DNA from 4 places in the Allobosea sp. 01N443 genome. Region 2 is predicted to be linked to each of the others. Evidence: predicted binding sites of a transcription regulator. Region 2 holds the regulator's gene; each other region holds the start of a gene.
The links. Region 2 encodes LexA, which represses DNA repair genes until DNA is damaged. Its sites were predicted from a motif close to TGTTCNNNNTGTGTTCNG; they were not measured.
Positions count from the first base shown of each region.

Region 1: recA (recombinase RecA) is a predicted target of LexA. The motif match lies at 1,047-1,064, and genes of this name have one in related genera.
Region 3: AC1DRP_RS03550 (DNA recombination protein RmuC) is a predicted target of LexA. The motif match lies at 1,071-1,088, and genes of this name have one in related genera.
Region 4: AC1DRP_RS10310 (helicase-related protein) is a predicted target of LexA. The motif match lies at 2,026-2,043, and genes of this name have one in related genera.

Region 1 covers NZ_JBFTRC010000068.1:38,887-47,320, forward strand. Annotated here, with positions in the region: gene recA (recombinase RecA) at 1-923, opposite strand, end outside; gene AC1DRP_RS17835 (hypothetical protein) at 1,090-1,569, opposite strand; gene cckA (cell cycle histidine kinase CckA) at 1,627-4,128, opposite strand; gene flhB (flagellar biosynthesis protein FlhB) at 4,204-5,271, opposite strand; gene fliR (flagellar biosynthetic protein FliR) at 5,281-6,039, opposite strand; gene fliQ (flagellar biosynthesis protein FliQ) at 6,114-6,380, opposite strand; gene fliE (flagellar hook-basal body complex protein FliE) at 6,407-6,733, opposite strand; gene flgC (flagellar basal body rod protein FlgC) at 6,763-7,173, opposite strand; gene flgB (flagellar basal body rod protein FlgB) at 7,201-7,602, opposite strand; gene AC1DRP_RS17875 (hypothetical protein) at 7,861-8,434, shown strand, end outside.
Region 2 covers NZ_JBFTRC010000152.1:220-4,197, forward strand. Annotated here, with positions in the region: partial or broken gene AC1DRP_RS27075 (indole-3-glycerol phosphate synthase TrpC) at 1-152, shown strand, start outside; gene moaC (cyclic pyranopterin monophosphate synthase MoaC) at 149-637, shown strand; gene AC1DRP_RS27085 (molybdopterin molybdotransferase MoeA) at 634-1,845, shown strand; gene lexA (transcriptional repressor LexA) at 1,927-2,631, shown strand; gene AC1DRP_RS27095 (ComEC/Rec2 family competence protein) at 2,625-3,978, opposite strand, start outside.
Region 3 covers NZ_JBFTRC010000006.1:83,076-86,240, forward strand. Annotated here, with positions in the region: gene fmt (methionyl-tRNA formyltransferase) at 1-449, opposite strand, end outside; gene AC1DRP_RS03545 (peptide deformylase) at 485-1,003, opposite strand; gene AC1DRP_RS03550 (DNA recombination protein RmuC) at 1,120-2,304, shown strand; gene AC1DRP_RS03555 (OsmC family protein) at 2,305-2,814, opposite strand; gene AC1DRP_RS03560 (ABC transporter ATP-binding protein) at 2,912-3,165, opposite strand, start outside.
Region 4 covers NZ_JBFTRC010000028.1:18,647-30,745, forward strand. Annotated here, with positions in the region: gene AC1DRP_RS10295 (DUF3108 domain-containing protein) at 1-162, shown strand, start outside; gene AC1DRP_RS10300 (haloalkane dehalogenase) at 159-1,082, opposite strand; gene AC1DRP_RS10305 (TetR/AcrR family transcriptional regulator) at 1,079-1,675, opposite strand; gene AC1DRP_RS10310 (helicase-related protein) at 2,142-5,471, shown strand; gene AC1DRP_RS10315 (RNA-binding S4 domain-containing protein) at 5,514-5,825, shown strand; gene fdxA (ferredoxin FdxA) at 6,003-6,341, shown strand; gene AC1DRP_RS10325 (CarD family transcriptional regulator) at 6,731-7,333, shown strand; gene AC1DRP_RS10330 (M48 family metalloprotease) at 7,736-9,178, opposite strand; gene AC1DRP_RS10335 (hypothetical protein) at 9,219-10,001, opposite strand; tRNA gene AC1DRP_RS10340 (tRNA-Arg) at 10,030-10,106, shown strand; gene AC1DRP_RS10345 (RidA family protein) at 10,269-10,658, shown strand; gene AC1DRP_RS10350 (RidA family protein) at 11,032-11,391, shown strand; gene AC1DRP_RS10355 (UbiA family prenyltransferase) at 11,631-12,099, shown strand, end outside.

The DNA of each region.
Region 1 (8,434 bases), on a different contig from region 2:
TTGAGGAAGGATTTGGCGTTCTCGCGGCCCTGGCCGAGGCGCTGGCTGTCGAAGGAGAACCAGGCTCCGGCCTTCTCGACCATCCCGGCCTTGACGCCGAGGTCGATCAGTTCGCCAACCTTCGAGATGCCCTCGCCGAACATGATGTCGAACTCGACCTGCTTGAAGGGCGGCGCCACCTTGTTCTTGACGACCTTGACGCGGACCTGGTTGCCGGTGGCCTCGTCGCGCTCTTTCAGCGTCGAGACGCGGCGAATGTCGAGGCGCACGGAGGCGTAGAATTTCAGGGCGTTGCCGCCGGTCGTGGTCTCGGGCGAGCCATACATCACGCCGATCTTCATGCGGATCTGGTTGATGAAGATGACCATGCAGTTCGAGCGCGAGATCGACGCGGTGAGCTTGCGCAAGGCCTGGCTCATCAGGCGCGCCTGGAGGCCGGGCTGGACATCGCCCATCTCGCCTTCGATCTCGGCGCGGGGCGTGAGGGCCGCAACGGAGTCGACCACCAGCACGTCGATGGCGCCGGAGCGAACCAGGGTGTCGGTGATCTCGAGCGCCTGCTCGCCGGTATCGGGCTGCGAGATCAGGAGGTCGTCGAGATTGACGCCGAGCTTGCGGGCATAGACCGGATCGAGTGCGTGCTCGGCATCGACGAAGGCGCAAACGCCGCCCTTCTTCTGGGCTTCGGCAATGGTGTGGAGCGCAAGCGTGGTCTTGCCGGAGGATTCTGGTCCGTAGATTTCGATGACGCGGCCCCTGGGGAGGCCGCCGACGCCGAGCGCGATATCGAGCCCGAGCGAGCCGGTCGAGATGGTCTCGATCTCGATCGCCTGCTGGTTCTTGCCCAGGCGCATGATCGAGCCCTTGCCGAAAGCCCGTTCGATCTGCGAGAGCGCCGCATCGAGCGCCTTAGCCTTGTCCATCGAAGAGCCTTCCACGAGCCGGAGATTTGCCTGATTCACAACGTGCGCTCCTTATGGCAGGGGCGCGATCACTTCTCAATGTGCGCCGTGAGCAAATATGGTCACGGTTTGTTCCTGTCTTCAAGTTCTTTTTTTGTTCTCATTCATCGCCTCCCTGCAGAGCTGTTCAAGCCCGGCTGTCGCCCTTCGCTTGCATGGCCCGGATCTGCATCGCGTTGCCGAGCCGCTCCAGCTCCAGGGTGTAGCAGTAGAGCGCGAAGATGACGGCGATGAGGAGCGCCCCGCGCCAGCTCAGATCGAGATAGCCAAGATCGAGCTCCGGGACGTGCCGGAGATAATAGAGCGAGAACAGAGCGCCGCCGAAGATGAAGCCGATCCGGGCTGCGAAGGAGACGAAGTGGCCGATCACCAGGCCGCCATAGGTGGCGGGGATGGTCACATGACGCAGGCGCCACCAGTAGCAGGCCTGGCCGATCAGGACCGCGAGCGCGGTCTGCAACGCGCTGCCGCGAGTGGCAGTCATGATCGTTCCGATATTGTCGATCAGCAGGAGGAAAATGCCCCGCACATTGGCGAGCACGACGATCGCACACAGGGTTTGGGCGAGAAGCAGGATCAGGTATCTGCGTGAGTTCCCGTCCGACATCGCGCTGCCCGCATCGTTCGTGGACGCCGCGCCTCGCTACCTGCGCGGCCTCGCGCCTCAGCTCATCGCGGCCTTCACTGTCTCGACCAGCTGCTTCATCGTGAAAGGCTTGGGCAGGAAGTGGAACTGCTCGCCTTCCGGCAGGTTCTTGCGGAAGGCCTCCTCCGCGTAGCCGGAGACGAAGACGACCTTGGTGGCCGGGTTGCGCTGACGTAGCTCGCCAAGCAGGGTCGGGCCGTCCATCTCGGGCATGACCACGTCGGAGACGACGAGGTCGATCTTGCCGTCATGCTTGAGGAAGATATCGAGCGCCTCCACGCCCGAGGCCGCTTCGTGCACGGTATAGCCGCGCGAGATCAGCATGCGGGCATTGAGCGCACGCACCGCGTCCTCGTCTTCGACCAGCAGGATGACGCCGGCGCCGGTATGATCGGCTGCGACCTTCTTGGGCGCTTCCTTGGCAGCGTTGTCGGCGGCGATCTCCTCTTCCGTCGGCACGTGACGAGGCAGGAAGATGCGGAAGGTCGTGCCCTTGCCGAGGGTCGAATCGACGAAGACGAAGCCACCGGTCTGCTTGACGATGCCATAGACCATGGAAAGGCCGAGCCCCGTGCCCTTGCCGACCTCCTTGGTGGTGAAGAAGGGCTCGAAGATCTTGTCGAGATGTTCGGCCGGGATGCCGGTGCCGCTGTCTTCGACTTCGAGCATGACATAGTCCGCGGTGGGCAGGGCCTGATGGCCGAACCCGGCGCATTCTTCCGCTGCGACGTTGCGCGTGCGGACCTGCAGCTTGCCGCCGTCCTGCATGGCATCGCGCGCATTGACCGCGAGATTGACGATGACCTGTTCGAGCTGACCGAGATCGGCCTTGACCGACCAGAGGTCGCGGCCCTGGCGAATGTCGAGCGAGACCTTGTCGGCGACGACGCGCTTCAGCATCAACGAGAGATCGGAGAGCACGTCGCCGAGCTCGAGCACCTGCGGGCGCAGCGTCTGGCGGCGCGAGAAGGCGAGCAGCTGCCGGACCAGCGAGGCCGCCCGGTAGGCGTTCTGCTTGATCTGCATGATGTCCGGGAAGGACGGGTCGGTCGGCTTGTGGCTGGCGAGCAGGAACTCGGACGCGTTGATGATGACCTGCAGCACGTTGTTGAAATCGTGCGCGATGCCGCCGGCGAGCTGGCCGACAGCCTGCATCTTCTGGGCCTGGTCGATATTGTCCTTGAGCTTGCGCTCGGAGGTGGTCTCCAGCGCATAGACGATGGCGCGCTCACCATCGCTGTCCTCGGTCGCTGCGACCGGAGAGAGATAGAGTTTGGCCGAACGTCCGTCCTCGCCCGAGAGATTGGCATCGAGCGGGGCGATGTCGCTGCTGCCGGCCATGGTCGCTGCGAGCGCCTCGTCGAGGCTGCCGGGCGCGACGAGATCCTGGATTGTCGCGGGCTGGCGGCCCTGCTGCGTCAGCCGGGTGAAGGCGGCGTTGGAGCGCAGGATCGCGCCGTTGCGGTCGACAGTCGCGATCGCCATCGGTGTCGAGTGGAAGAAGCGGGCAAAGCGCACTTCGGCATCGCTGCGCCCGTCGGACCCGGCTTCGCCGGTCGTCCGGTTGAGCACGAGCGTGCGTGAGGGGCCAGCGCGGCTGTCGCTGCCGAAGGCAACCTGATGATGCAGCCTGACCGGCAGGGTCGTGCCATTGCGCCGGCGCAGATCGACATCGAGGACCTCGACGCGGACATCGCCGGGCTGCCCGCGAATGGCCTGGATCAGGGCAGCCGCGTTCGAGGTTGCGATGTCGTCGAGATGCAGTCCGCCCGAGCCGAAGCGGGCGAGGTCATAGTCGAGCCAGCCCGAGAGCGTGGCATTGAGATAGGGCACTTCGCCATCGGCGTCGATCGAGAGGAAGCCGGCCGGTGCGTGATCGAGATAGTCGATCGCGTGCTGGAGTTCCTGGAAGGCGTTCTCCTGACGCTCACGCTCGGGCGTCACGTCCGAGACGCTCCAGAGCATGGCGGCCTTGCCCTCGCGGCGCACGGGGGATACCCGGATTCGATACCAACCGACCGTGTCGCGACCGTTGAGGGCGGGCTCGAGCCGGACTTCCTCCGCCAGCCGGCGGCCTTCGCGCGCGGCGGTCGCCAAACGGTAGATCGCTTCCGAGACCTCCGGGCGGCCGGTAAACAGGCGTTCGACCGGCTTGATGTCGCTGGCTCCGCGGGCTCCGGCGAGCGCCAGATAGGTTTCGTTGGCGTAGACGATGCGGTTCTCGCCCTCGGTGACGACGACGCCGTCATCGGCGCTGTCGACGATGGCTTTGGTCAGGTCATTGCGCGCTGCGCGGCCCGAAAATTGAACAAGGCCAATAGAAAAGGCAAAGAGGCCGAAGACACCGATCACTGAAAGCAGGGCCAGCAGGCCCAGGATCAGCGGCTGCGCCCATTCATTGGCGATGAAGCCGAGCGCGATCGCGGCTCCGACGAGCAAGCCGGCGACAAGCAGGATCAGGCCGATACGGCCTGGCTTGTCGGAGCGATCGATCGCGGTTGTCGCCGTGGTTCCGCTCATGCGGCTGGTCCGTCCCGTTTCACGCCTCCTCGCCGCCAGCGAGGGGCTTAGCGCGCAGGTCGCGCAGATTGCGAGTTAGGCGCGCCTACCCTTCAGGCGCAAGACGTAACCGATGACTTCGGCGACGGCCTGATAGTGTTCGACAGGAATTTCTTCGTCGATATCGACCGTCGCATAGAGCGCGCGGGCCAGCGGCGGGTTCTCGACGATCGGCACGCGATGCTCCCCCGCGACCTCGCGGATCTTCAGGGCAAGCGCGTCGACGCCCTTGGCGAGGCAGAGCGGGGCGCCCATGCCCTGCTCGTATTGCAGCGCGACGGCGAAGTGGGTCGGGTTGGTGATGATCACGGTCGCCTTGGGCACCGCGGCCATCATGCGTTTCCTGACCCGCTGCGCGCGGATCTGCCGCAGCTTCGCCTTGACCTCGGGATTACCTTCGGAGTTCTTGAACTCCTCCTTGAGCTCCTGCTTGGTCATGCGCTGACGCTGGTACCAGCTGAAGCGCTGATAGACGAAGTCGCCGATCGCGATCACTGCAAAGAGCGCGAGCACGCTCGCCATCAGCTTGATCGTCAGCGACAGCGTCGCCGGCAGCATCGCGGCGACACTCATCTGCGCGAAGCTCTCGAGCCGGTCGTGCTCCTTCCAGAGCGTCAGGCCGACGGCGGTGCCGATCAGCAGGATCTTGGCGAGGCCCTTGGCGAAATTGACCCAGGCCTCCTTGCCAAAGATCCGCTTGGCCCCAGCCATCAGCGAGATCCGGCTGAATTTCGGCATCAGCGGCTCGAAGGTCCAGAGCGGCTTGTGCTGGATCAGCGCACCGGCAAGCCCGGCGCAGAGGATGAAGGCGAAGGGCAGGCCGAGCGCCATGAAGCCCGTCATCACGCCCTGCTTGGTGACGTTGAAGAAGGCCTCGCCGCTGGAAGGCACCTGATGCGCGTTCATCAGGAAGGAGCGCAGGGAAAGCGCCGCACTGCTCGCCGACCAGCCGGCTCCGACCAGCAGCGCCAGTGTGAAACCGCAAAGGACGAAGAAGGTGCCGATCTCCTGCGAGCGGGCGATGTCGCCCTTCTCGATCGCCTGGTCCAGCTTTCGCTGGGTCGGGTCTTCTGTCCTGTCCTCGTTGTCGGCGTCCTCTGACATCGCCGCTCCTCAGTTGCCGGTGAACTGGCGAAGGAAGTTGCCGAGATCCTCGAGGAAGACGCCCATCATCACGCCGACGACGGCGAGCAGCACGAGCATGCCGCCGAGGATCGAGGCCGGCACGGCGAGGAAGAAGACCTGAAGCTGCGGCATCATCCGCGCCAGCACGCCGAGCCCGAGATTGAAGAGCAGACCGAAGACGATGAAGGGCGCGGAAATCTGAACGGCGAGGGCGAAGCCCTGCGTCGCCGCACGGATCGCCAGGGTCATCATGTCTCCGACATCCGGAAAGCCGCCAGGCGGCAGGAGCCGATAGCTTTCATGAATCGCCGCGATGGCGACGTGATGGAGGTCGGTGACCAGGATCAGCGTGATGCCGAGCATCGTCAGAAAGTTGCCGATCGACGGGTTCTGCATGCCTCCGGTCGGATCGACCGTCATCGCGAAACCCAGGCCCATGGTCTGGGCCACGATCGCGCCGGCGCTCTGCAGGCAGGCCATCACAAGGCGCACGCTGAGCCCGATGGTCAGTCCGATCAGGAGTTCGCTGATGAGAAGGCCGACCAGCGCAGGCATGTCGCCGGGCGGGGTGATGATCGTGCGCGCCATGGGGACGATCATCAATGCGATGAAGAAGGCCAGCGACAGACGCGCGCGTGAGAAGATGAAGCGTTCGCCGATGCCGGGCATCAGCATCACGAGGGTGCCGACACGCGCGAAGACGAGCACGAAGAGCGCGCCGATCTCGGGCAGGATCGCGATCTGCATCGTGCCGGCTGGGCCCCTGCGCCACTCGGGACGCCACTGCGGCAGCCCCAGAGCCGGTCGCGGCAGCGTAAGGTTCATTCGCCCGTGGCGATTCGGACGGCGACCCGCCCCATATAGCCTGCAAGCGCATCGCCCATGAACGGCAGAAACAGCATCATGGCGGCAAAGACCGCAACGATCTTGGGGACGAAGATCAGGGTCTGCTCCTGAATCTGCGTCAGGGCCTGGACGAGCGAGACGGCGAGGCCGACCCCGAGCGCGACCATCATCAGCGGGCCGCCGGCCTTGAGGAAGACGACGATGCCGTCGCGCGCGACGTCGAGGATGGCGCCTGAGGTCATGGTTTGCGTCCTGATCGAGCCGGGAATCAGACCGGCATCCGCATGATTTCCTCATACGCTGCAATCACGCGGTCGCGAACCGCAACCAGCGTTTCGATCGCGGCCTCGCTTTCCGCGACGGCCGTGACGACATCGACGATATCGGAGCGGCCGGCGGCCACGCTTGCGGTCTGGATGTCGCTCTTGCGGCCGGCATCGGCGGTTGCTTCCAGCGCCTTGCCGATCAGCGAGGAGAAATCCGGCATGCCCGCGCTGGCGCCGGCGGCCGCACCGAGCGGCTTGCGCATCAGGTTGCCGGCGCCGAGACCCTGCGTCGAGGCGTAAGCGCCGGCGGCGAAGCTGGATGTGGCCATGGTGCGAGGTTCCGTTCCGCTGGCGCCGATCAGACGCGCAGGATGTCGATGGTGCGCTGGATCATCCGGCGCGTGGAGGAGATCAGGTTGAGATTGGCCTCGTAGCTGCGCTGTGCCTCGCGCATGTCCATGGTCTCGACCAGCGAGTTCACGTTCGGCATGCTGACATTGCCGGTGGCGTCGGCTGCGGGGTTGCCGGGCTCGAATTTCGTCCGGAAGGCGCTTTGGTCACGCTGGACGCGGCCGAGATCGACGACCTGGGCTTCGAGCTCACGGTCGACCCGCCGCTGGAACGTCGGAATCTTGCGGCGGTAGGGATCGACGCCGGCGCGATCCGGTCCCGAATCGGCGTTGGCCAGGTTCTCGGCGATGATCCGCATGCGGCCGGACTGGCTGCGCAGGCCCGATGTCGCCACCGCGATGCTCTTGAGAAGATCCATGAGGCTGCTGCTCCTGCGTCCGCTGCCTTAGCGGCCCTTACCGATCGCGATCTTCATCAGTCCGAGGCCCTTGCTGTAGAGCGAGGCGGCGAGCTGATAGTCGGACTGGTTCTGGGCCACCTTCATCATCTCGTCCTCGAGATTGACGCCGTTGCCGTTGGGAGTGACCTCGAAGCGGGGTGCCTTGGCGGTATCGAATCCATTGCGCTGTCCGGAGGGGCCCATATGGCCGGCAGAGGTCTGGGCCAGCGAGACGCCGGACGAAGCCGTGCCGATGGCCGGCGCCTTGAGATCCATCGGGCGGAATCCGGGGCTGTCGGCGTTGGCGACATTCTCGGACAGCACTTTTTGCCGGGACTGGTGCCAGTGCATACGCGTCTTCAACGCCTGCATCAGGTTTCCGCCAGCGCCTAAGGCATTGCCAGACATGGAGTTTGTCCCGTTTTCTCAGGGGATGGCCGTGATCGGAGCCGCGGAGCGATTCCGTCCTGACAGTCGATCCACTGGGAAAATATTGCCGGGTGCTTGGTTAATTTCGCGTTAAGATTCACGAATCCGGTGAACCAAATTAACCAAGTGCTAACCCTGTTTCCCGAAATTGCGGGCGTTATGCTATAGCCAACGTGTTGAACCTTGGGTGGAATTGCGGTCCGCCAAGGGCTGTCGCCGTCGCACATGAGGCAAACCTTGCAGACGTTGTTTGGCTTCGAACTCTCGACCGGCCTCCGCTGGATCATTGCATTCGCTATCGTCCTGATTCTGGTGGCGCTCTTCGCCTTCCTGCTGCGGCGCATCACCGGCGGGCGACTCAGGATAGGAGGGCAGGGCGGTGGCCGCGCCCGGCAACCGCGCCTCGGGGTGGTCGATATCCATGACCTCGACCGGCAGCGCCAGCTCGTGCTGATCCGGCGCGACAATGTCGAGCATCTGGTGATGATCGGCGGCGCGTCCGACGTGGTGGTCGAGACCAATATCGTGCGCGGCAGCAGCGGCGGACGGATTGCGGTACCGGCGCAGGCCGAGGCCCCGGTCTTTGAACGCCCTCTGGCGATCGACCCGGCGCTCGGTTTCGAGGCTCTTCGCGCCGATCTGCAGGAGGAAACGCGTCGCGCCTCTCCGCCGCCGCAGCCGGCCGCCCCGCAGCCGGATAGCCTGCCGCCGCTGCCGCATCGTACCCCTGGGCCTGTTTCGCGCGTCGAACCGGCTGTGGCACCGGCAGGCGCTGCAGCGGCTGGCATGGCCGGTCTCGCGGCAGGAGCTG
Region 2 (3,978 bases):
GCGAGAGCGGCATCTTCAGCCATGCCGACATCGCACGGTTGCAGCGCGCCGGCGTCAACACCTTCCTCGTCGGCGAGAGCCTGATGCGGCAGGACGATGTCGCCGCTGCCACCCGTGATCTCCTGACCGGTTCTGCGCGCAGCGCAGCATGAGCAAGCTCAGCCATCTCGACGCCAGCGGCCAGGCCCATATGGTCGATGTCGGCGACAAGGAGGAGACCTCGCGCATCGCTGTCGCCGAGGGCTGTGTCGTCATGCAGCCCGGGACTCTGGCGATCGTGCGCGATGGCGACGCCAAGAAAGGCGACGTACTTGGCACGGCGCGCCTGGCTGGAATCATGGCCGCTAAGCGCACGCATGAACTGATCCCGCTCTGTCACCCCCTGCTGATCAGCAAGATCAGCGTCGACCTCACCCTGGACGAGACATTGCCCGGGGTGCGCGTGAGCGCTGAGGTCAAGATGAAGGGACAGACCGGCGTCGAGATGGAGGCGTTGACCGCTGTCGGCGTCGCCTGCCTCACAGTTTACGACATGGTCAAGGCGGTCGACCGGGCGATGCGGATCGAAGGCATCAGGCTCGTCCACAAGTCAGGTGGAAAATCCGGCACTTTCGATCTCCCGGAAACTGCGCGATGAGCCTCACGCCCGTCCCCGTCGCCCTGAAGGCGCTGATCGACAGCGTTCCGGCACCGACACCATCAGAAACCCTGCCACTCGCACATTGCGTAGGGCGCGTGCTCGCCGCCGACCTGCAGGCGCTTCGGACCCAGCCCCCCTTTGCCAACTCCGCAATGGACGGATACGCCGTTCGCGCAGATGATATTGCGCCGGCAAATGAATTGCGTGTCATCGGCGAATCGGCTGCCGGTCGTTCCTTCTCAGGGATGGTCCGCTCCAATGAGGCTGTTCGCATCTTCACCGGTGCTCCGATTCCGGAGGGCGCCGATACGATCCTGATTCAGGAGAATGCGGACGGCGTCGGCACTGCGACGATCCGCGTGCGCGAGGGCGCCGAGCGCGGCAAGTTCGTTCGTCAGGCAGGATTGGACTTCTGCGAGGGCGAGGTGTTGCTTCTCGCCGGCAGCCGGCTCGACAGTGCGAGCCTCGGCCTCGCGGCAGCCATGGGCCACCCCATGCTCACGGTGCGTCGCAAGCCACTGGTCGCGATCCTCGCGACCGGCGACGAACTGGTCCAGCCCGGCGAGCCGGTTGGACCCGACCAGATCGTCGCGTCCAACAGTTTTGCGCTCGCCGCGCTGGTCGAGCAGGCCGGCGGCACGGCGCTCGATCTCGGGATTGCCCGCGATGATCATGCCGATCTCGCCGACAAGATTGGCCAGGCACGGAAGGCCGATGCCGATGTGCTGATCACCCTCGGAGGAGCCTCGGTAGGTGAGCACGATCTCGTCCAGGCAGCGTTGATCGGTCAAGGCATGGCGCTCGGCTTCTGGAAGATCGCCATGCGGCCGGGCAAGCCGATGATGATGGGCCGCCTCGGCCGCATGGTCGCGCTCGGCCTACCCGGAAACCCCGTCTCGTCCATCGTCTGCGGGCATCTCTTCGTCGTGCCCCTGCTCAGGACCCTCCTGGGCGTACCGGAACCGGAGCGCGATCTGAGTGAGCCTGCAATCGTCGGAAGAAATTTGCYGGCAAATGATGAGCGGCGGGACTATATGAGGTCGGAACTGACGCTCACTCCGGAAGGATGGCTGGCAACGCCCTTCGCCAAGCAGGATTCATCGATGCTGGCCACTCTTGCCCGCGCCGACGCGCTACTCATTCGCGAATCGTTTGCTGCGCCGGCAAACAAAGGCGACAACTGCCGGATCATCCGCCTACGCTGAGCGCGCTTGCGGAACACAACGCGAACCTGTATGGTGTTCGTGCTTTGTTTCGATTCCATACAAAGAGCGCCGGCGGGAACCATGCTGACACGCAAACAGTTCGAACTGCTTCGTTTCATCCAGGAACGCCTGCGCGAGACAGGGGTGCCCCCCTCCTTCGACGAGATGAAGGACGCGCTCGATCTGCGCTCCAAGTCCGGTATCCATCGCCTGATCATGGCGCTGGAGGAGCGCGGGTTCATTCGCCGCCTTCCCAATCGAGCCCGAGCGCTGGAGATCATAAAGCTGCCCGAAGGGGCCGGCGGCCCTCAGGCGACGCGCGGACGGTTCAGCCCCTCCGTCGTCCAAGGGGGGCTTGGCAAGGTCCGGCCGATCGCACCGCCCCCGGACGAAGATGTGCGCTCCACGGTTGCGATTCCGGTCATGGGGCGGATTGCCGCCGGTACACCGATTTCCGCCATCCAGAGCCGCAGCCATACCGTGGCACTGCCTGCCGACATGCTTGGCCCCGGTGAACATTTTGCCCTCGAGGTTCGCGGCGACTCGATGGTGGAAGCCGGCATTCTCGACGGCGATACGGTGGTGATCAAGCGTCAGGACACGGCCAATACCGGGGATATCRTCGTGGCTCTGATCGATGACGAGGAAGCAACGCTGAAGCGACTGCGCAAGCGCGGCTCCTCGATCGCGCTCGAGGCTGCCAATCCCGCCTATGAGACAAGGGTGCTGGGACCGGACCGCGTCAAGATTCAGGGCCGCCTGGTCAACCTGATGCGGCGCTACTGAAGCGGCTCGTGTTCTTCGACAGCCGCCAGCGGCAAAGCCGGCGTGCTTGCAGGCCGCTCCCGCTTGCGGCTCCAGGGACGATCGACACCATCCTGCTCTGATAGATGGGCGCGCCAGCCGCCCTTGTTGCCGACAAGGGCGGTCGCGCCATCGCGCGACAATGCCCTGCGGTCGATCAGTCGTGCTGCGCACGGAGCGTTCCAYGGAATCGGCGTGATGACGAGATCGGCGCGCCGACAGTCCTCGACGATGGCCAGGCGATCACGTGCAAAGGCAACGCTTCGTCCATCCTTGCTGCGGACGACACAACCCAACGTGTCGCAGGTCGCGCCTTCCCGCAGGCTGTTGTCGTCAGTCCGGCGATTATCGCCATCTGCGTTCAGCCATTGCTGCAGCACGAAGCGGCTCGGTTGCCCCGCCAGGATCATGCGACCATCGCCCCCGCGGACCAGGATCCCGGAACCATCGCGTTCGATCAGGATGTCGGGCCTGTCGGGCTTCGCTGCCACGAGCAGTCCCGCGATCAGGGGGGCGACGGCCAGGAAGCGCAGCGGTGTCGTCCAGAGCGTGATCCAGAGAAGCGCGGCGGCAAAGCATGCGAGCGCCGCGGCCCCGAATGCAGGAATGATCACCGCGGAGTGGTCGAATCCCGCAACCCAGCGCGCGGATTGCAGCACATAGTCCGAAGCGACTCCCATGAGCGCCCAAGCCGGCCAATCCAGGCCGAAGGGATAGGCGAGCACGCCGAAGACAGCGGCAGGCATGACGATCAGGGAAACGAAGGGCAAGGCGAGCGCATTGCCGAGCAGACCGAAGGGGTTGAAGGTCTGGAAGTGATAGGCACCGAACGGTGCGGTTGCGACCGTCGCCAGCACGGTCGTGACCGTGAGCCCGACCACCGCGATCCAGATCGGCCGTAGCGGCCAAGGCAGGTTCGCCGGCGCCTCGGAGTGGCCGCGATCCTCCCAGCGCTCGGCAAAGGCGATCAGCGCCGCGACAGCGCCAAAGGACATCTGGAAGCTTGGACCAAGCAGCGCGTCAGGCTCGCGCAGCAGAACGATCATCGCAGCGAGAGCCAGATTGCGCATGCTGAGCGCCGGGCGATCGACGAGAATCGCACCGAGCATGACCAATGTCATGATCAGCGAGCGCACCGTCGCGACCTCGGCTCCCGAGAAGATGCAATAAGCCGTGGCGCCGAGCATCGCGGCCAGGGCGGCGAGTTTCTTTATGGGCCAGCGCAATGCCAGCGTTTGCGATAGCGCCAGCAGGCCACGGACCAGGCCGAAGATCGTGGCGGAGGCCAGCACCATGTGAAGGCCCGAGATCGAGATGATATGATAGATT
Region 3 (3,165 bases), on a different contig from region 2:
CCGACCGGGCCGGTATCCAGCCCCGCCTCCATCTTCATGACGCAGATGCCACTCTCGGCATCGCCCGCCATGATGGCCCGCTGGATCGGGGCAGCGCCGCGCCAGCGCGGGAGAAGCGACGCGTGCAGGTTGAGGCAGCCCAGTTCCGGCAGATCAAGGATCGCCTGCGGCAGGATCATGCCATAGGCGACGACGACCGCGACGTCGGCCTGATGCGAGGCGATCACCTCGGCAGCTTCGTCGGTCTTCAACGTCTTCGGCGTGAACACCGGAATGCCGAAGCGCTCGGCGGCGCGATGCACCGGGGACGGCTTCAGATCGAGACCACGACCGGCCTGCGCCGGGGCGCGGGTGTAGCAACTCACAACCTCGTGGCCCTGGCCGATGATCTCGGTCAGGGTCGGCACGGCGAAATCCGGTGTGCCCATGAAGATGACGCGCAAACTCATGCGAACAGCGCCGCTTTCTGATCGATACGGATCATTCAGGCCGCGCTGTCGCGACGCGCCGCCTTGGCGAAACGCTTGGTGACACGCTCGCGCTTCAGCCGCGACAGGTGATCGATGAAGAGCACGCCATTGAGATGGTCGATCTCGTGCTGAAGGCAGGTGGCGAGCAGGCCGTCCGCCTCGATGTCCTGCACCTTGCCGTCGAGATCGAGATAGCGAACCTTCACCCGCGCCGGACGCTCGACCTCCTCGTAATATTCGGGGATCGAAAGGCAGCCTTCCTCATGGATGTTCAGCTCCTTGGAAGACCAGGTGATTTCCGGATTGATGAAGGTCATCGGCGCCTTCTCCTCCTCCGGCTTGGCGAGGTCGATCGTCAGCAGGCGCAGCGGCACGCCGATCTGGATCGCTGCCAGGCCGATGCCGGGTGCGTCATACATGGTCTCGAGCATGTCGGCGGCGAGCGCCTTGATCTCGGGCGTGACGGCCTCGACAGGTTTCGAGACCTGGCGCAGGACTGAATCGGGCAGGATGACGAGAGGGCGAATAGCCATAGGGCGCTCGAACCGGTTTTTCTTGCTGACGCCGCGGACATAAGCACTTGTTGGCGGGTGGTCAAACCGTTCCGCTTTCGTTCGGCATGCGCACGCGAATCGGCTAATCTGCCGTCATGAACGGAATTGCCTTCACGCTGCTCGAGCGGCCGGTCACCTGGAGCGAGGCCGCCCTTGCCTTCGCCGGTAGCAGCCTGTTTCTGCTTGTGCTCGTCGCGTTGTCGCTCTGGCGCAGTTCGCGCGGGCGAGCGATCGAGGCCGTCATCGCTGCCGAACGCGCCCGCGAGATGGACGACAAGGTCGCCGAGATGAACCGCATGCAAGCCGAGATGACGGGCCGGATGCAGACGATGGCCGAGATTCTCTCGACGCGGCAGGCCGACCTTGCCCGCCTCGTCGCCGAGCGGATGGACGGCCTGCGCCAGCAGGTCGGCTCCGGGCTCGAGCAGAACGTCAAGCAGACCACGGAGAGCCTCGGCAAGCTGCAGGAACGGCTTGCGGTCATCGACGCTGCCCAGAAGAACCTGACCGACCTGACCAGCGAAGTGGTGACCCTCAAGGACGTGCTCTCCAACAAGCAGGCACGTGGCGCCTATGGCCAGGGCCGGATGGAGGCGATCATCCGCGACGGGCTGCCCGCCGCCTTCTTCTCGTTCCAGCCGACGCTCTCGAACCGCAACCGGCCGGACTGCCTCGTCACCCTGCCAGGAGACGGGCGCGGCCTCGTCATCGACGCCAAATTCCCGCTGGAGAGCTTCACCATGCTGCGCGAAGCGCGTGGCGAGGAGGCAAAGAAGGCAGCGGGCGTGCGCGTGCGCGGCGATGTCGGCCAGCACGTCAAGGATATCGCCGAGCGCTATTTCGTGCCCGGCGAAACGCAGGACATGGCCCTGCTCTTCGTGCCGTCCGAATCGATCTATGCCGACCTGCACGAGCATTTCGACGACGTGATCCAGAAGGCCCATCGCTCCCGCGTCATGGTCGTGTCGCCGTCCCTGCTCGCCCTGGCGATCCAGCTGATGCAGTCGCTCATTCGCGATGCCCGCATGCGCGAGGAGGCTCGCGTCATCCAGACCGAGGTTGGCAGGCTCCTGACCGATGTCCGCCGGCTCGGCGAGCGGGCCGAGAAGCTCGACCAGCATTTTCGCCAGGCGCAGGAGGATGTCGCCGGCATCCGCACCTCGGCCGGCAAGATCACCAGCCGCGGCGACAAGATCGGCGCGCTCGAATTCGATGAGCCGGCGAAGAGCGAGCCGTCGCTACCCTTCGCCAAGGGGCTCGAGCTGAAGGCCGCCGAGTGATCAGCCGCGGTTGAGCACGGCCGAAAGCTCCGGCTTGACGTTCAGCGTCTGGAAGACGACGCAGTAGCGCTCGGTCAGCTTGAGCAGAGTGTCGAGCTTGTCCTGTGGGGCGTCGCTCTCGACATCGAAGGACAGGCGGATCGCCTTGAAGCCGACGGGCGCATCCTTGACGACGCCGAGCGTGCCGCGGAAATCGAGATCGCCCTCGGCCCTGACAGTTCCCTTCTTCAGTTCGATTTCAAGGGCGGTCGCGACCGCCTTCAGCGTGACGCCGGCGCAGGCGACCAGCGCCTCAAGCAGCATGTCGCCGGAGCAGAGCTCGGCACCGGTTCCGCCGGTCGCCGGGTGCAGCCCGGCCAGGGCGATCGCGCGGCCGGTCTCGACCTTGCAGGCGATATGCTGGTCGTCGAGTTCGCCACGGGCCTTCAGCGTGATCACCGCGGCGTCGGGCGCCTCGCGGTATTTGTCCTTGAGCGGAGCCTGGAGGGCGCGAAGCGCGGTGACGTCCATGGTTCTCAACCTTCTTCAGACGAGCGGCGATGTGCCGCCGTGATAAGCCTGTCGCCGACGCGGGGCCAGCCCCAACCCGGCATGGGCGTCTCGCGCCTCACCACCACATGCCTGCGGTCTCGGCGGCCTTGTGCTGATGCGGCTCTCCGTTCGCGAGGGAGCGATCGAGAGTGCGCAGGACCTCGCGCTTGCTCGCCTCGAAGGCTGGAGAGAGCCTGTCGCGCGGACGGGCGAGAGGATTGTCGAATTCATCGAAGATGCGGCCGGGGTTCGGCTGCATGACGATGATGCGATCTGCCAATGTCACCGCCTCCTCGACATCATGGGTGACCATGACGACGGTCGGCCGGC
Region 4 (12,099 bases), on a different contig from region 2:
ACCGAGAATCGCGAGATCAACACCTGGCTCGCCCCCGTCAACGGCACCAATGTGATGGTGCCGATCCGCATCTCGGTGAAGACCATGATCGGGACGGCGGTCATCGAGGCCTCGAGCTTCAGGGTCGATCCGACCACCACCACGGCCGCGCGGCAGAACTAAGCCGCAGCGCGTTCACTCGCTTTCGTCGTTGCAGTAATCTCACCCAGCCAGTCACGGAGCGCCGTCCCGATTGCACCGGGGTGATCCTCCTGCAGGTAATGCGCGCCGGGGCCGAGATTGATCAGGCGGCAATCATGCAGTCCCGCCGCGAACCTATCCGCCTCGGCCGGAGAGATCAGCGCCCCGGGATCGCCGCAGAACAACAGCTTCGGATAGGTGGACGCACGTAATGCTGCGTGGTCGCGCTCGCTGATGGCATGGACATCGGCCGGGGCGCCCGCAATGGGGAGCTCGTTGGGCAGTCGGAGGATCGGCCTGCGCGATTCGGGCGTTGGAAACGGCGCTCGATAGGCATCCAGCTCTTCATCGCTCAAGGCCCGCAGGACGGCAGCGGGCAGGACCCTCTCGATAAAGACATTGTCCTCGAGAATCAGCTTCTCGCCCTGTCCCGGCGTCCGGAACGCCCTGAACAGCTCACGCGCCTGCGGCCGCTGATGGAATGCATCCCAGCTTGCAAAGGGCTGGATGAATTCCATGAAGGCCAGGCCGATCATGTCGCTGGGGTTACAGGAGGCATGGTGGAAGGCGAGTGCCGTGCCCCAGTCCTGGGCGACGATGACCATCCGTCCGAGGCCCAGTTCAGCGATGAAGGCGTCGAGATAGCGGACCTGGTCGGTGAAGCGATAGGCGATGTCCGGCTTGCCGGACTGACCGTAGCCGATCAGGTCGGGGGCAATGCAGTGCGCCAGCGGCGCGACGTGCGGAATGATATGGCGCCAGATATAGGAGGAGGTCGGGTTGCCGTGCAGGAAGAGTACGGTCGGCCCCGCAGAGCCGGCCTCGACATAGGACATGGTCGAGCCGAGGACGGGAATCTCCCGGCGCAGCCATTCGGATGCGAATCCAGGTGACTGGGTCATGGCGATGCCCTTCTTCCAAACAGCGTTGCGAAAAGGATGGCCTTGAAGCGTTCGAGCGGAACCGGGCTGCGATCGACCTTCATGCGCAGGATCGCGCCCTGCCAGGCGGTGAGCAGGAAATCAGCGAGGTCGTCGGCGCTGAAATCCGTCGCGATCTCGCCAGTGGCCTGGCCTTCGGCGATGCATGCCGCAAAGGGCTCTCGCCAAAGGACGAAGATCTCCGAGAGTCGCTGCCGCAACCGTTCGCTATTGGGAGAGGTCTCGACGCTGAAATTGCCGATCATGCATCCGCGCGACCAATCGGCGGTTTCGAGCTTGGTCGTGATCGCGTCCAGATAGCGCCGCAACCGCGCGGCTGCGGGCAGGGAGCGGTCGGCCAGGGCTTCATCGACGAGGCCGCCGACATAGGCGAAATAGCGATCGAGCACTTCCTCGGCGAATTCCTCCTTCGATCCGAAATGATTGGTGAATGAGCCAGGGCTCGCTCCGGCTGCAGCGACGATCTCGCGTATGCCGGTGGCGGAATAGCCGCTCTTCCAGAGGAGATCGCGGCCAGCGGCGAGGAGATTTTCACGAAGGGATGGCTTGCTCATGAAGGTAGAATACGTACGTACGTATTATTGACAACACTCCGGGAAACGCCCGATCGCCAAGGTGTCGGACGGGAGGCGGGTCTCGTCCGAACGGCCCGCTGAGGCGATGGCTCAGGCTGGTTCCACGCCGTTGCGCACGCAGAAATCACACGGCGGCCCCTCGTTTCGCCGTGAGCACGACATAAATAGCGCGGAGGACTGTCGGCGCCCGGCCGTTTACGCTGGTCGCGAAAATGAGTGGATCAAGCTCGTGTCACGATTCCAGATATAGTGGTACTTGCGGCCGTCTCCGCGATATCTGGCCGTGAACGAATCCCGATTCTGCCGGAGTCAGCGATTCGGGCTTGCTTCGTTCAGGACTCGTTCCGCAGCTTAATTTCGGCGCTCCAGCTTGTGCCAAGGTAGGACGCTTTCCCCAGCGTCTGCTGCCGGCAAGGGCCCAAAGGAAACGATCGGTCGCGTCTTGATTTCAGCACGCTCTCTTCCGCCCTCGGTTCGTGCGCAGGGTGTCACAGCAGTTCTCGGGCCCACCAATACCGGCAAGACGCATCTGGCGATCGAGCGGATGGTGGCGCACCCGACCGGAATGATCGGCCTGCCGCTGCGCCTGCTGGCGCGCGAGGTCTATGGCCGCGTGGTCGAGAAGGTCGGCCCCGAGGCGGTGGCGCTGGTCACCGGCGAGGAAAAGATCAAGCCGCAGCGGCCCCGCTTCTGGGTCTGCACCGTCGAGGCCATGCCGCGCGATCTCGCCGTCGATTTCGTCGCGATTGACGAGATTCAGCTCGCCGCCGACCTCGACCGCGGTCACGTCTTCACCGACCGCCTGCTGAACCGGCGCGGTCGGGCCGAGACGATGCTGATCGGCGCGGGCACCATGAAGCCGCTGATCGAGCAGCTCATTCCCGGGGTGAACGTCGTCACGCGTCCACGCCTGTCGCAGCTCACATTTGCCGGCGACAAGAAGATCACCCGCCTGCCACGACGCAGCGCGATCGTCGCCTTCTCCGTCGAGGAGGTTTATGCGATCGCTGAACTGATCCGTCGGCAGAAGGGGGGAGCCGCCGTCGTGCTCGGCGCGCTCTCGCCGCGCACGCGCAACGCCCAGGTCGAGATCTACCAGTCGGGCGATGTCGACTATCTCGTCGCGACGGACGCCATCGGCATGGGGCTCAATCTCGATGTCGATCACATCGCCTTCGCGTCGGACCGGAAATTCGACGGCCATCATTTCCGCAAGCTGAACCCCGCGGAGTTCGGCCAGGTCGCCGGGCGCGCCGGCCGCCATCTGCGCGACGGCACCTTTGGCACGAGCGGGCGTTGCCCGCCCTTCGACGCCGAATTGGTCGAGGCGATCGAGAATCATCGTTTTGAATCGGTGCGGCAGCTGCAATGGCGCAATTCCGATCTCGATCTGCGCTCCGTCGACGGGCTGATCGCCAGCCTGAACGTCCAGCCAACCGAGCAGGGGCTGACCCGTGCGCTGATCGCAGAGGACATGACGACGCTGGAGGTTCTGGCCCGCGATGCCGATGTCAGGCCGCTGGCGCAGGGCCGTGCAGCAGTCGAGCGGCTCTGGGAGGTGTGTGGCCTGCCTGATTATCGCAAGATCGCGCCGATGCAGCACGCTGATCTCGCCACCACGCTGTATCTGCGCCTGATGCGCCACGGACGGCTCGATCCGGACTGGTATCGCGCCCAACTCGATGCGCTTGACCGGACCGATGGCGAGATCGACACGCTGTCTGCCCGCATTGCGCAGGTCCGAACTTGGACCTATGTCGCAAACCGTCCTGACTGGTTACCTGATCCAGAGCATTGGCAGGGGGTGGCGCGTCTTGTAGAGGACAAGCTGTCGGACGCTTTGCACGAGCGGCTAGCCAGCCGTTTCGTCGATCGGCGCACGAGCGTGCTGATGCGTCGTTTGCGGGAGAATGCAATGTTGGAGGCTGAGGTCACCACGACGGGCGATGTGCTCGTCGAGGGACAGCATGTCGGGATGCTTCAGGGATTTCGCTTCACGGCGGATCCCAAGGCTGGCGGGCCCGAGGCGAAAGCCTTGAACATGGCCGCGATGAAGGCGCTTGCCAGCGAGATCGAAGCGCGCGCCGCGCGTGTCGTGCTCGCGGCTGATGATGCCTTCGTGCTTTCGCATGACGGGCTGGTGCGCTGGATCGGTGAGCCGGTCGCGCGGCTTGTCGCCGGCGACAAGGTTCTGGAGCCGCGCCTGCGCCTGCTGGTCGAGGAGCACCTGACCGGACCGGCGCGCGAGCAGGTCGACGCGCGCCTCACTCTCTGGCTCAAGAATCACATCGCCCGTCTGCTTGGTGCGTTGCAGCTGCTCGAGAATGCCGAGAATGTCACCGGTATCGCGCGCGGCATCGCCTATCAGGCCGGGGAGTCGCTGGGCGTGCTGGAGCGCGCCAAGGTCGGCGAGGAGATGAAGACGCTGGATCAGGAGGGCCGCGCAGCACTCCGTCAGCTCGGCATCCGCTTCGGAGCCTTTCATCTTTACGTCCCGGCCCTGCTGAAGCCGGCACCACGTGCGCTGGCTGCCCAGCTCTGGGCGCTGAAGCATGGCGGGCCCGATACGTCGGGCCTCGACGATATTGCCCATCTAGCAGCCTCGGGTCGGACATCCTTTGCCGTCGACAAGGCGGTGCCGAAGGGTCTTTACCGTGCTGCCGGCTATCGCGTCTGCGGCGAGCGCGCCGTGCGTGTCGATATCCTCGAGCGGCTTGCTGACCTGATCCGGCCGGCTATCGCCTATCGCCCGGGCCTGACCCAGGGCCAGCCGCCCACCGGCGCGGCCGATCAGGACGGTTTTGTCGTCACCGGTGCCATGACCTCGCTGGTCGGTTGTGCGGGCGAGGATTTCGCCTCGATCCTGCGCTCCCTCGGCTATGTCTCGGCCAAGCGTCCGGGACCGGCGATTACCGTGCCGCGGGCGCAGCCACCGGTCGCGGCTACCGCTCCGGTTGCCGACGCGCCGACCGCGGAAACTACGGACGTCCCGGCTGGGCACGAGGCCGATCCGGCGGTGGTGGCCGATGAGGCCGGCGCCGGTATTGTCGACGAGCCTCTGGCCGCTACTGACATCGAGACCGCCGAGGCTGCCTCTTCGGAGGCTGCCGCGCCTGAAACGGCCGACGCCCCGACCGCGGCGGAGACTGAGCTCGAGCAAGCCGCACATCCGGTGCCAGCCGATGCCATGTCTGCTCTGCCGGCGCCTGCCGACGAGACAGCTGTCTCCGAGACGCTTGCCGCGGGAGCTCTTGCCCCTGAGGCAGCAGTTGATGTCGTTGCTGCGACCGAGGTGCAGGAAATCGAGGTCTGGCGGCCGCATCGTCACCAGGGTGGGCGCAGGCCGGAGCATGCCGGGCGCGGTCGCCGCGACGGCGCTCAGGGCGAGCGTCAGCCTGGCGCAGGGCGTGGTGAACGTCCGAACCGTGACGGCCGGCCCGACGAGCGTCGCCGCCAGGGCGATCGTGGCCGTCCGGCTGCCGCCAATGCGTCTCAAGGTGATGCTCCCCGACAGGATGCGCAGCCGCGCGAGGGTGATCAGAAGCGCAGCGGCCGGCCGCAGCGCAATGGCCGCCCCGAGCAGGGGCGTGGCCCGCGGCCGGACTTCAAGCGCGATGGACGCCCAGGTGGCCCACGCCGCGAGGAGCGCGGCAACGAGCGTTTCCAGCAGGCGTCAAAGCCGCGTCCGGCCGAGCGCGAGCCTGATCCGGATTCGCCCTTTGCGAAGCTTGCGGCTCTCAAGGCCCAGCTCGAGGGCGGCGGGCGCAAGACCTGACATGGGGCTCAACTGACCTGGGGCTGAGCGGAAAGGCTGTCCTTGCGGGAAGATCGCCAGCGTCTCGACAAGTGGCTCTGGTTCGCGCGTTTCGCCAAGACGCGCTCGGTCGCTGTGCGTCTGGTGGATGACGGCCATGTCCGCGTGAATGGTCGGCGTGCAGGGAATGCAGCGCTTGGGCTCAAGCTCGGCGACGTGCTGACACTGGCGCTGGTGCATGAGACCATAGTGGTGCGCCTGCTCGCCCTGGGCAGCAGGCGCGGTCCCTATGAGGAGGCGCAACTGCTCTATGAGCGCTTGGGGGAGAGCACGCGCGGCGATGCGCCGCTTGCGGAGGACGATCCGAGCGGATAGAGCGCGGGAGCGGTTCGATAGGCCTGCCTGGGCAGGCTTGGGTGCTTCAGGAGGAGTTTCCTTCCGGAGCTGGCCGGAAGAGATTTTTCTTTCTGCCGCAGCCCGGATATCGACCTTGAAATACCCGCCTTCCGGGTCTTTATGATCCGGCAGGATGGACCGGGAAGGACTGGCGACATGACCTATGTGGTCACCGAAAACTGCATCAAGTGCAAGTACATGGACTGCGTCGAGGTCTGTCCCGTCGACTGTTTCTACGAAGGCGAGAACATGCTCGTCATCCATCCCGACGAGTGCATCGATTGCGGTGTCTGCGAGCCCGAATGCCCGGCCGAGGCGATCAAGCCCGATACCGAACCCGGCCTTGAGAGCTGGTTGCAGCTCAACTCGAAATATGCGTCGAGCTGGCCGAACCTGACCCAGAAGAAGGACCCGCCGGCCGACGCCAAGGACTTTGATGGCGTGGCTGGAAAGCTCGAAGAACATTTCTCGCCGAACCCCGGCGAAGGCGACTGAATTTCACCCAAGGGGAAGAGGCTGAGCGATGAGCACACCGGCGCTGCGACATGCAGTTCCGGTGTTAATCGGCGTTTACCTTTGATTCGGCGTGTTTTTTGTGATACACCTCTTCGTGCAGTCGAATTGGTTCCGCCTGCCCCTGCGAGGATTCATAAACGGGGCACCCCCATAGATACGGGATGACCAGGGCTTCCGGCAGAAGGCCGGAGCGTGGTGATTTTCGTGTTCGGTGGTCAAGTAGCAATCGGCTGAGGGAGCGTGAGGCTGCGGGTCCGTGACCGCTCGGTCGGGATTGCAACGCATCAGGCAGAGTGTCTCCGGTCATTCCGGCCGGGGACGTGTCATCGTGGGCCGTGTCAAGCGGTCCCGTCAGGAGTCGTAACGGCATGTCCACTGCGAAGAAAGCTGTTGTGCGCCAGGGTTTCAAGACGGGCGAGTTCGTCGTCTACCCGTCCCATGGCGTCGGCCAGATCACGGCGATCGAAGAGCAGGAGGTTGCCGGCTTCAAGCTTGAACTCTTCGTCGTCAGCTTTGCCAAGGACAAGATGACGCTGCGTGTTCCCACCGCCAAGGCTGTGAGCGTCGGCCTGCGCAAGCTTGCCGATACCGATATCGTCAGCAAGGCGCTGACGACGTTGACCGGCCGGGCCCGGATCAAGCGCACCATGTGGTCGCGCCGCGCCCAGGAATATGAAGCGAAGATCAATTCGGGCGATCTTGTCGCCATCGCGGAGGTCGTCCGCGATCTCTACCGCTCCGAGGCGCAGCCCGAGCAGTCCTATTCCGAGCGTCAGCTCTACGAGGCTGCGGTTGACCGCATGACCCGTGAGATCGCGGTCGTCGACGACGTGACCGAGACCGAAGCGCTGAAGAAGATCGAGGGCCAGCTCGCCAAGTCGCCGCGTCGTGCGGCCAAGGGCACCGAGGTCGACCCGGCTGATGCCGATCTCGAAAGCGACAATGACGATCTGCAGGAAGAAGCCGCCTGAGGCGATTCCTCCGGCATGATGCCAATCAACCCGGCGGGCAACCGCCGGGTTTTTTCTTGGCCAGACGGCTCCGGTTTTTGCGCGGGAGAAGGGCGACTAAGCGCTCCCAGGCTGGCTTGGCGGCCCTGAGCGTCTTCTCGTGATCCGGCAGCTGCTGGACGGGCCGCCCATCGCGCGCGGTCCGGTGGATCAGCAGGCGGACCTTGATCTGCGTGACCCCACGGGACCTGGGCCAGATCGGGCGAGCGCCCATGGAGAACCTTGCGGCCAGTCAGTTCGGAAGCGGCGCCGGCAAGGTTGTTGCCGGTGCAGGGGGCGCCTGCAGAAGCCGATCACGCCGGTTCCGTCGGTGGCGCCTGATGCTGTAGCAAGGAAAGCCAGGGCTGCCCGCGCGGGCAGCCCCTATTCGGCGACGATCTTGTAGCGCTGGCCGGGCGTCAGCTTGCTGTTACGATCGAGCCCGTTCAGCAGCAGGAAGAGGTCGAACGCGCGCTCATGTGTCGCCATGCGGGCGGCCAGCGTTGCAGGCGTGTCGCCTTCGGAGGCGCTGACGATCCGCAATTGCAGAGGCTTCGTGGCCTGTGCTTCCGCTGCAGTCAGGACCCGGAAGCTGCTGAGCACGGCGCGCATCGGGCGCTCCGGATCGCTGCTGCCGCGGGCCGCCAGGATGAAGCGATAGACGCGATTGCCTGCCTGGATGGCGGCGAGCCTGAAGGTCCAGTCGGTCCCCTTGCCGCTGGCCAGGACGGCGGACTGGCCCTCAAGGTCGAGCTTTTCGACGGGGCCGGTCTCGACCCCGTCGATCCAGCCGGAGGCGACATAGGATTCGAGGGTCTGGCCGGGCTTGAGCGTGACCGAATCAAAACGCAGCGCCTGGGCACCGTTGCCGCTGACACCGATGACCATGTCGCGCGCCGCCTCGAGGTCGAACCCGTCGGGGGCATCGAAGGTGATGCGCAAGGTGCTGTTGAGATAGCGCCGGCCTCGTACCACGCCATCGCTCGGGTCGTCGCCATAGGCGATGCCGTCGATCGCAGCGAGCCAGCGGGCCGCATCGCGCTCGCCAAGCCCGGGTGCACCGATCTGGCGGGCGGACGCCGTGACGGCGGCGACGCGCTCCGGGGTCGAGGGATGGCTGGAGAGAATATCGAGCCGCTTCTCGCTGCCGCTCTGGCCCTGGCCGCTGTTGCGGAAGCTGGTATTGCGGCCGAGCGCGCCCAGGAAGCGGCCCGCTCCATAGGGGTCGTAGCCGGCGCGCGCGATGTTGCGGACGCTGATCTGGTCGGCAATCAGCTCCTGCTGTCGCGAGAAGCGGGCGAGCGAGATCTTGGAGCCGGCCTGAACGGAGGCGCCAGCAGCCGGATCGTTGAGCACCTGTGTGACGACTTGCGTGACAAGCGCAGACTCAGCTTCGGCCTCAGCCCGCTCGACGGCGTGATGGGCGGTTACGTGAGCGATCTCGTGGGCGAGCACCGAAGCGATCTCGCTGGTGTCGTTGGCGAGCGCCAGCAGCCCGCGCGTGACGTAGAGCCGGCCATTCGGCAGGGCAAACGCGTTCACCGCCGGCGAGTTCAGGATGGTGATCTCGTAGCTGCCGATCTGCCCTTCGCCAGCCTTGACCAGCCGCGCCACGACTTCGTTGAGCTGGGCCCGAGCGTTTGGCGCGCGGTACTCGCCGCCGAAAGCGGCCAGCAGCCGCAAATGCTCGCGGTCCGACGCGCGCTGGAACGTGCTCAGCCGCGGGGCAAGCTCGCCATCGGCCGGTTGGGGGGGCAGGACGCTCTGGTCGCCGAAGCAGCCGGAAAGCAGCAGGGCGGGAAGGAGCAGGGCGCCTAGTCGCGCCATGGGGCGTGACACAGTCTGTCGGCGAAAGGCCAGCATGGTTCTAATCGATCAGTTCCAGGGCTGCGCGGGAGGGGAGTTCAAGCGACAATCCATCCGGCCCGCTCAGTACGCCGCGCGCCCACACGCGTTTACCCGTCAGTGTCCTGGCGGTCCAGCCGACCTCCCGCATCTCCCGCCAGAGCCTCCTCGACACGACGACCGACGCACCGGCTCCCCGCCGGCGCGAAAAATTCAGATAGGAACGCTGCGGTCGCTCGCCGATCGATGCGATCCGCCCCTCCAGCACGATGACGCGACCGGCGTGCACCTTCAACGCGGCAATATCGTGACCATCGACGAGATTGGCTGGTTTTGGGCCAGTTTGTCGCGCGGATGGGGTGGCATTCGGGGCAGATGCCCGCAAGAGCGCGTCGCAGGGGCTGCTGACGGAATCGGGTAGATGCCAGGCTGCGCCGCTTCGGATGAGGGCGACCGACAGGTCCAGCGGTGCGGTGGCCTGGGTATCCGGATCGGCCAGCAGGCGCGCCGCGATGCGGCCCCAGCGATCGGGCTCGGCCAGGATGACGATCCGGAGATCGCGGCCTTGCCACGCTGCCAGGGCCGCGACGAAACGCGCGATCTCCGCGTCGTCCTGCCGAGGGGCCAGTCCGACGAGGCGTATCCGCCGGCCATCGTCGAGCAGCAGATCGCCGCTGGTGTCGGTGCCAGCCAAACGAACCGTCGGCGTCTCGGCGGCCGCGGCCGGACAGGAATCGTTCGCCAGCGCCTTGCCCGACGCGGCAATGAGACTCAGCATGACTGCAACAAGAGGCTTCACCCGCATGCGCTTTATGCTAAACGCATTCACGTGCGTCCCGGTAGCTCAGCAGGATAGAGCAACGGTTTCCTAAACCGTAGGTCAGGGGTTCGAATCCCTTCCGGGACGCCAGTTCTCCCACAGCAATCTGAGACTGGACGGGGTGACCCGTCTGGCTGGGCTTCTGACCATAGGTTAGCCTTGGCTCAGGCGCCGTTGCTGGCTTGTGCAGCCCTCGCGACTGTTGCCCGATAGCGGCCGGCCGCCGCGCAACTCCCACCCCACAGGTTCACGATGCCCAAACGTACGATCTCTTCCGACCGTGTCTTCAAGGGAAGGCTCCCTTTCGCCCAGGCGACGGTCGCCGGGGACTTCATGTTCGTCTGCTGCGTCGGGATGGACAGGGAGGGCAAGTATGCCGTCGGCGACGCACGGCGTCAGACGCAGCAATGCATCGACAACATCCGCGCTCTCCTGGGGGAGGCGGGCGGCAGCCTGAAGGATGTCGTCAAGTGCACAGTCTATGTCACCGACCGTGCCTATTGGGAGCCGATGAACGAGGTCTATTTCGCCAATTTCGCCGAGGATTCGCCGCATCGCGTGTCCTGCATCGTCAATGGCCTCGGCTCGCCCGACTGTCTCGTCGAGATCGACGCGACCGCCTATCTCGGTGAAATGAAGTAGACCTCGCGATCGCGCAGCGGGCGGTCGCGCGCTGCGCACATCCTGAGGCCGGATACTGGACCGGTCTGACCGCTCGGCCTGATCGCAGCTCGCGCCGTTGCCTGCATAGGATCAGCTCTTGCCCAGTCGAGGCCTGGACGTGCGGGGTCGCGAGAGTGCCTTGCACGTGATTGGCCCGCGCGCATGGATTGTGCGTCGGGCGTTGCTTACCCCTTTGCAGTCCGTGACGAGTCTTGCGCCGGCTCGCCCATAAGATGCGGAGCGCAACGCAGAATGCGGACCAGTCTGCCGTGGAGTTGCGCTCCGAGGCGGGGCTTGGCATGCGCGACGCTCTATGCCGTCACGATTCAAACAACCAGGAAGATACAGAGCCATGTCGATCGAACGTATAGGCCTGACGGAACGGTGGTGCGACGCCGCCATTTTCAACGGCATTGTCTTCCTCGCCGGCCATGTCGCGGAGAAGACCGAAGGGGAGACGCTGACGCGGCAGACCGAGGAGGTGTTGGCCTTGCTCGAGGAAACGCTCGAAGCCGCCGGTAGTGCGAAGGACCGGATTCTGAGCGTTCAGATCTTCCTGACCGATATTGCTGGGATCGCCGAGATGAACGCCGTCTGGGACAAATGGGTCGCCCGCGGCAGCGCGCCGGCGCGCGCAACGGTGGAAGCGAAGCTCGCTTCGCCGGGATATGCGATCGAGATCACCGCTGTGGCCGCGAAGAAGGCCCCCTGAATTCCGGGGGCCGCGCGGCACATCGGCAATCTGACCTATCGTCAGCCTGTCATTAAGCATGGCGGTTGAATCTCGACGAGGCGGACGTGATTTCCACCGCGGTTTAGGGATTTGACCGCCATAGCAGGACGCGCCGAGGCCGTTCCTGTTCGCCTCGCACGGGAAGCCATGACGATCTTTGTTCGATCGCCTGGCGGCCCTGAAAGGTGGACAAGGGCTTTGACATGTCTGTTCGCGCGATGATCCGAGCGATGCGACCGCATCATTGGCTCAAGAACGGGCTCGTCTTCGTCCCCATCCTGCTGAACCATGACGTGTTCGATCTCGCTGCGCTCGGCCACGGGGCGATTGCGTTCGTCGCGTTCAGCCTGCTCGCCTCGGCGATCTATCTCCTCAACGATATTGTCGATGTCGAGGCCGATCGGCGGCACCCGACCAAGTGCAAGCGCCCTCTGGCTGCCGGCGAGATCACCGCGAAGCAGGCTTATGCTGCGGTGCCACTGCTGATGATCGCGGCCTTCGCTTCGTCAGTGTTCGTGCCTGAGCCGGGTACGTTCCTGCTGGCGCTGACCGCCTATCTCGTCCTGGCGCTGCTCTATCTGTTCGTTCTCAAGCGCAAGCTGCTGGTCGACGTGCTCGGGCTTGCAGCTCTGCATACCCTGCGCATCCTGGCCGGCAACGCCGCGGCGGCGATTCCGGTCTCGTCCT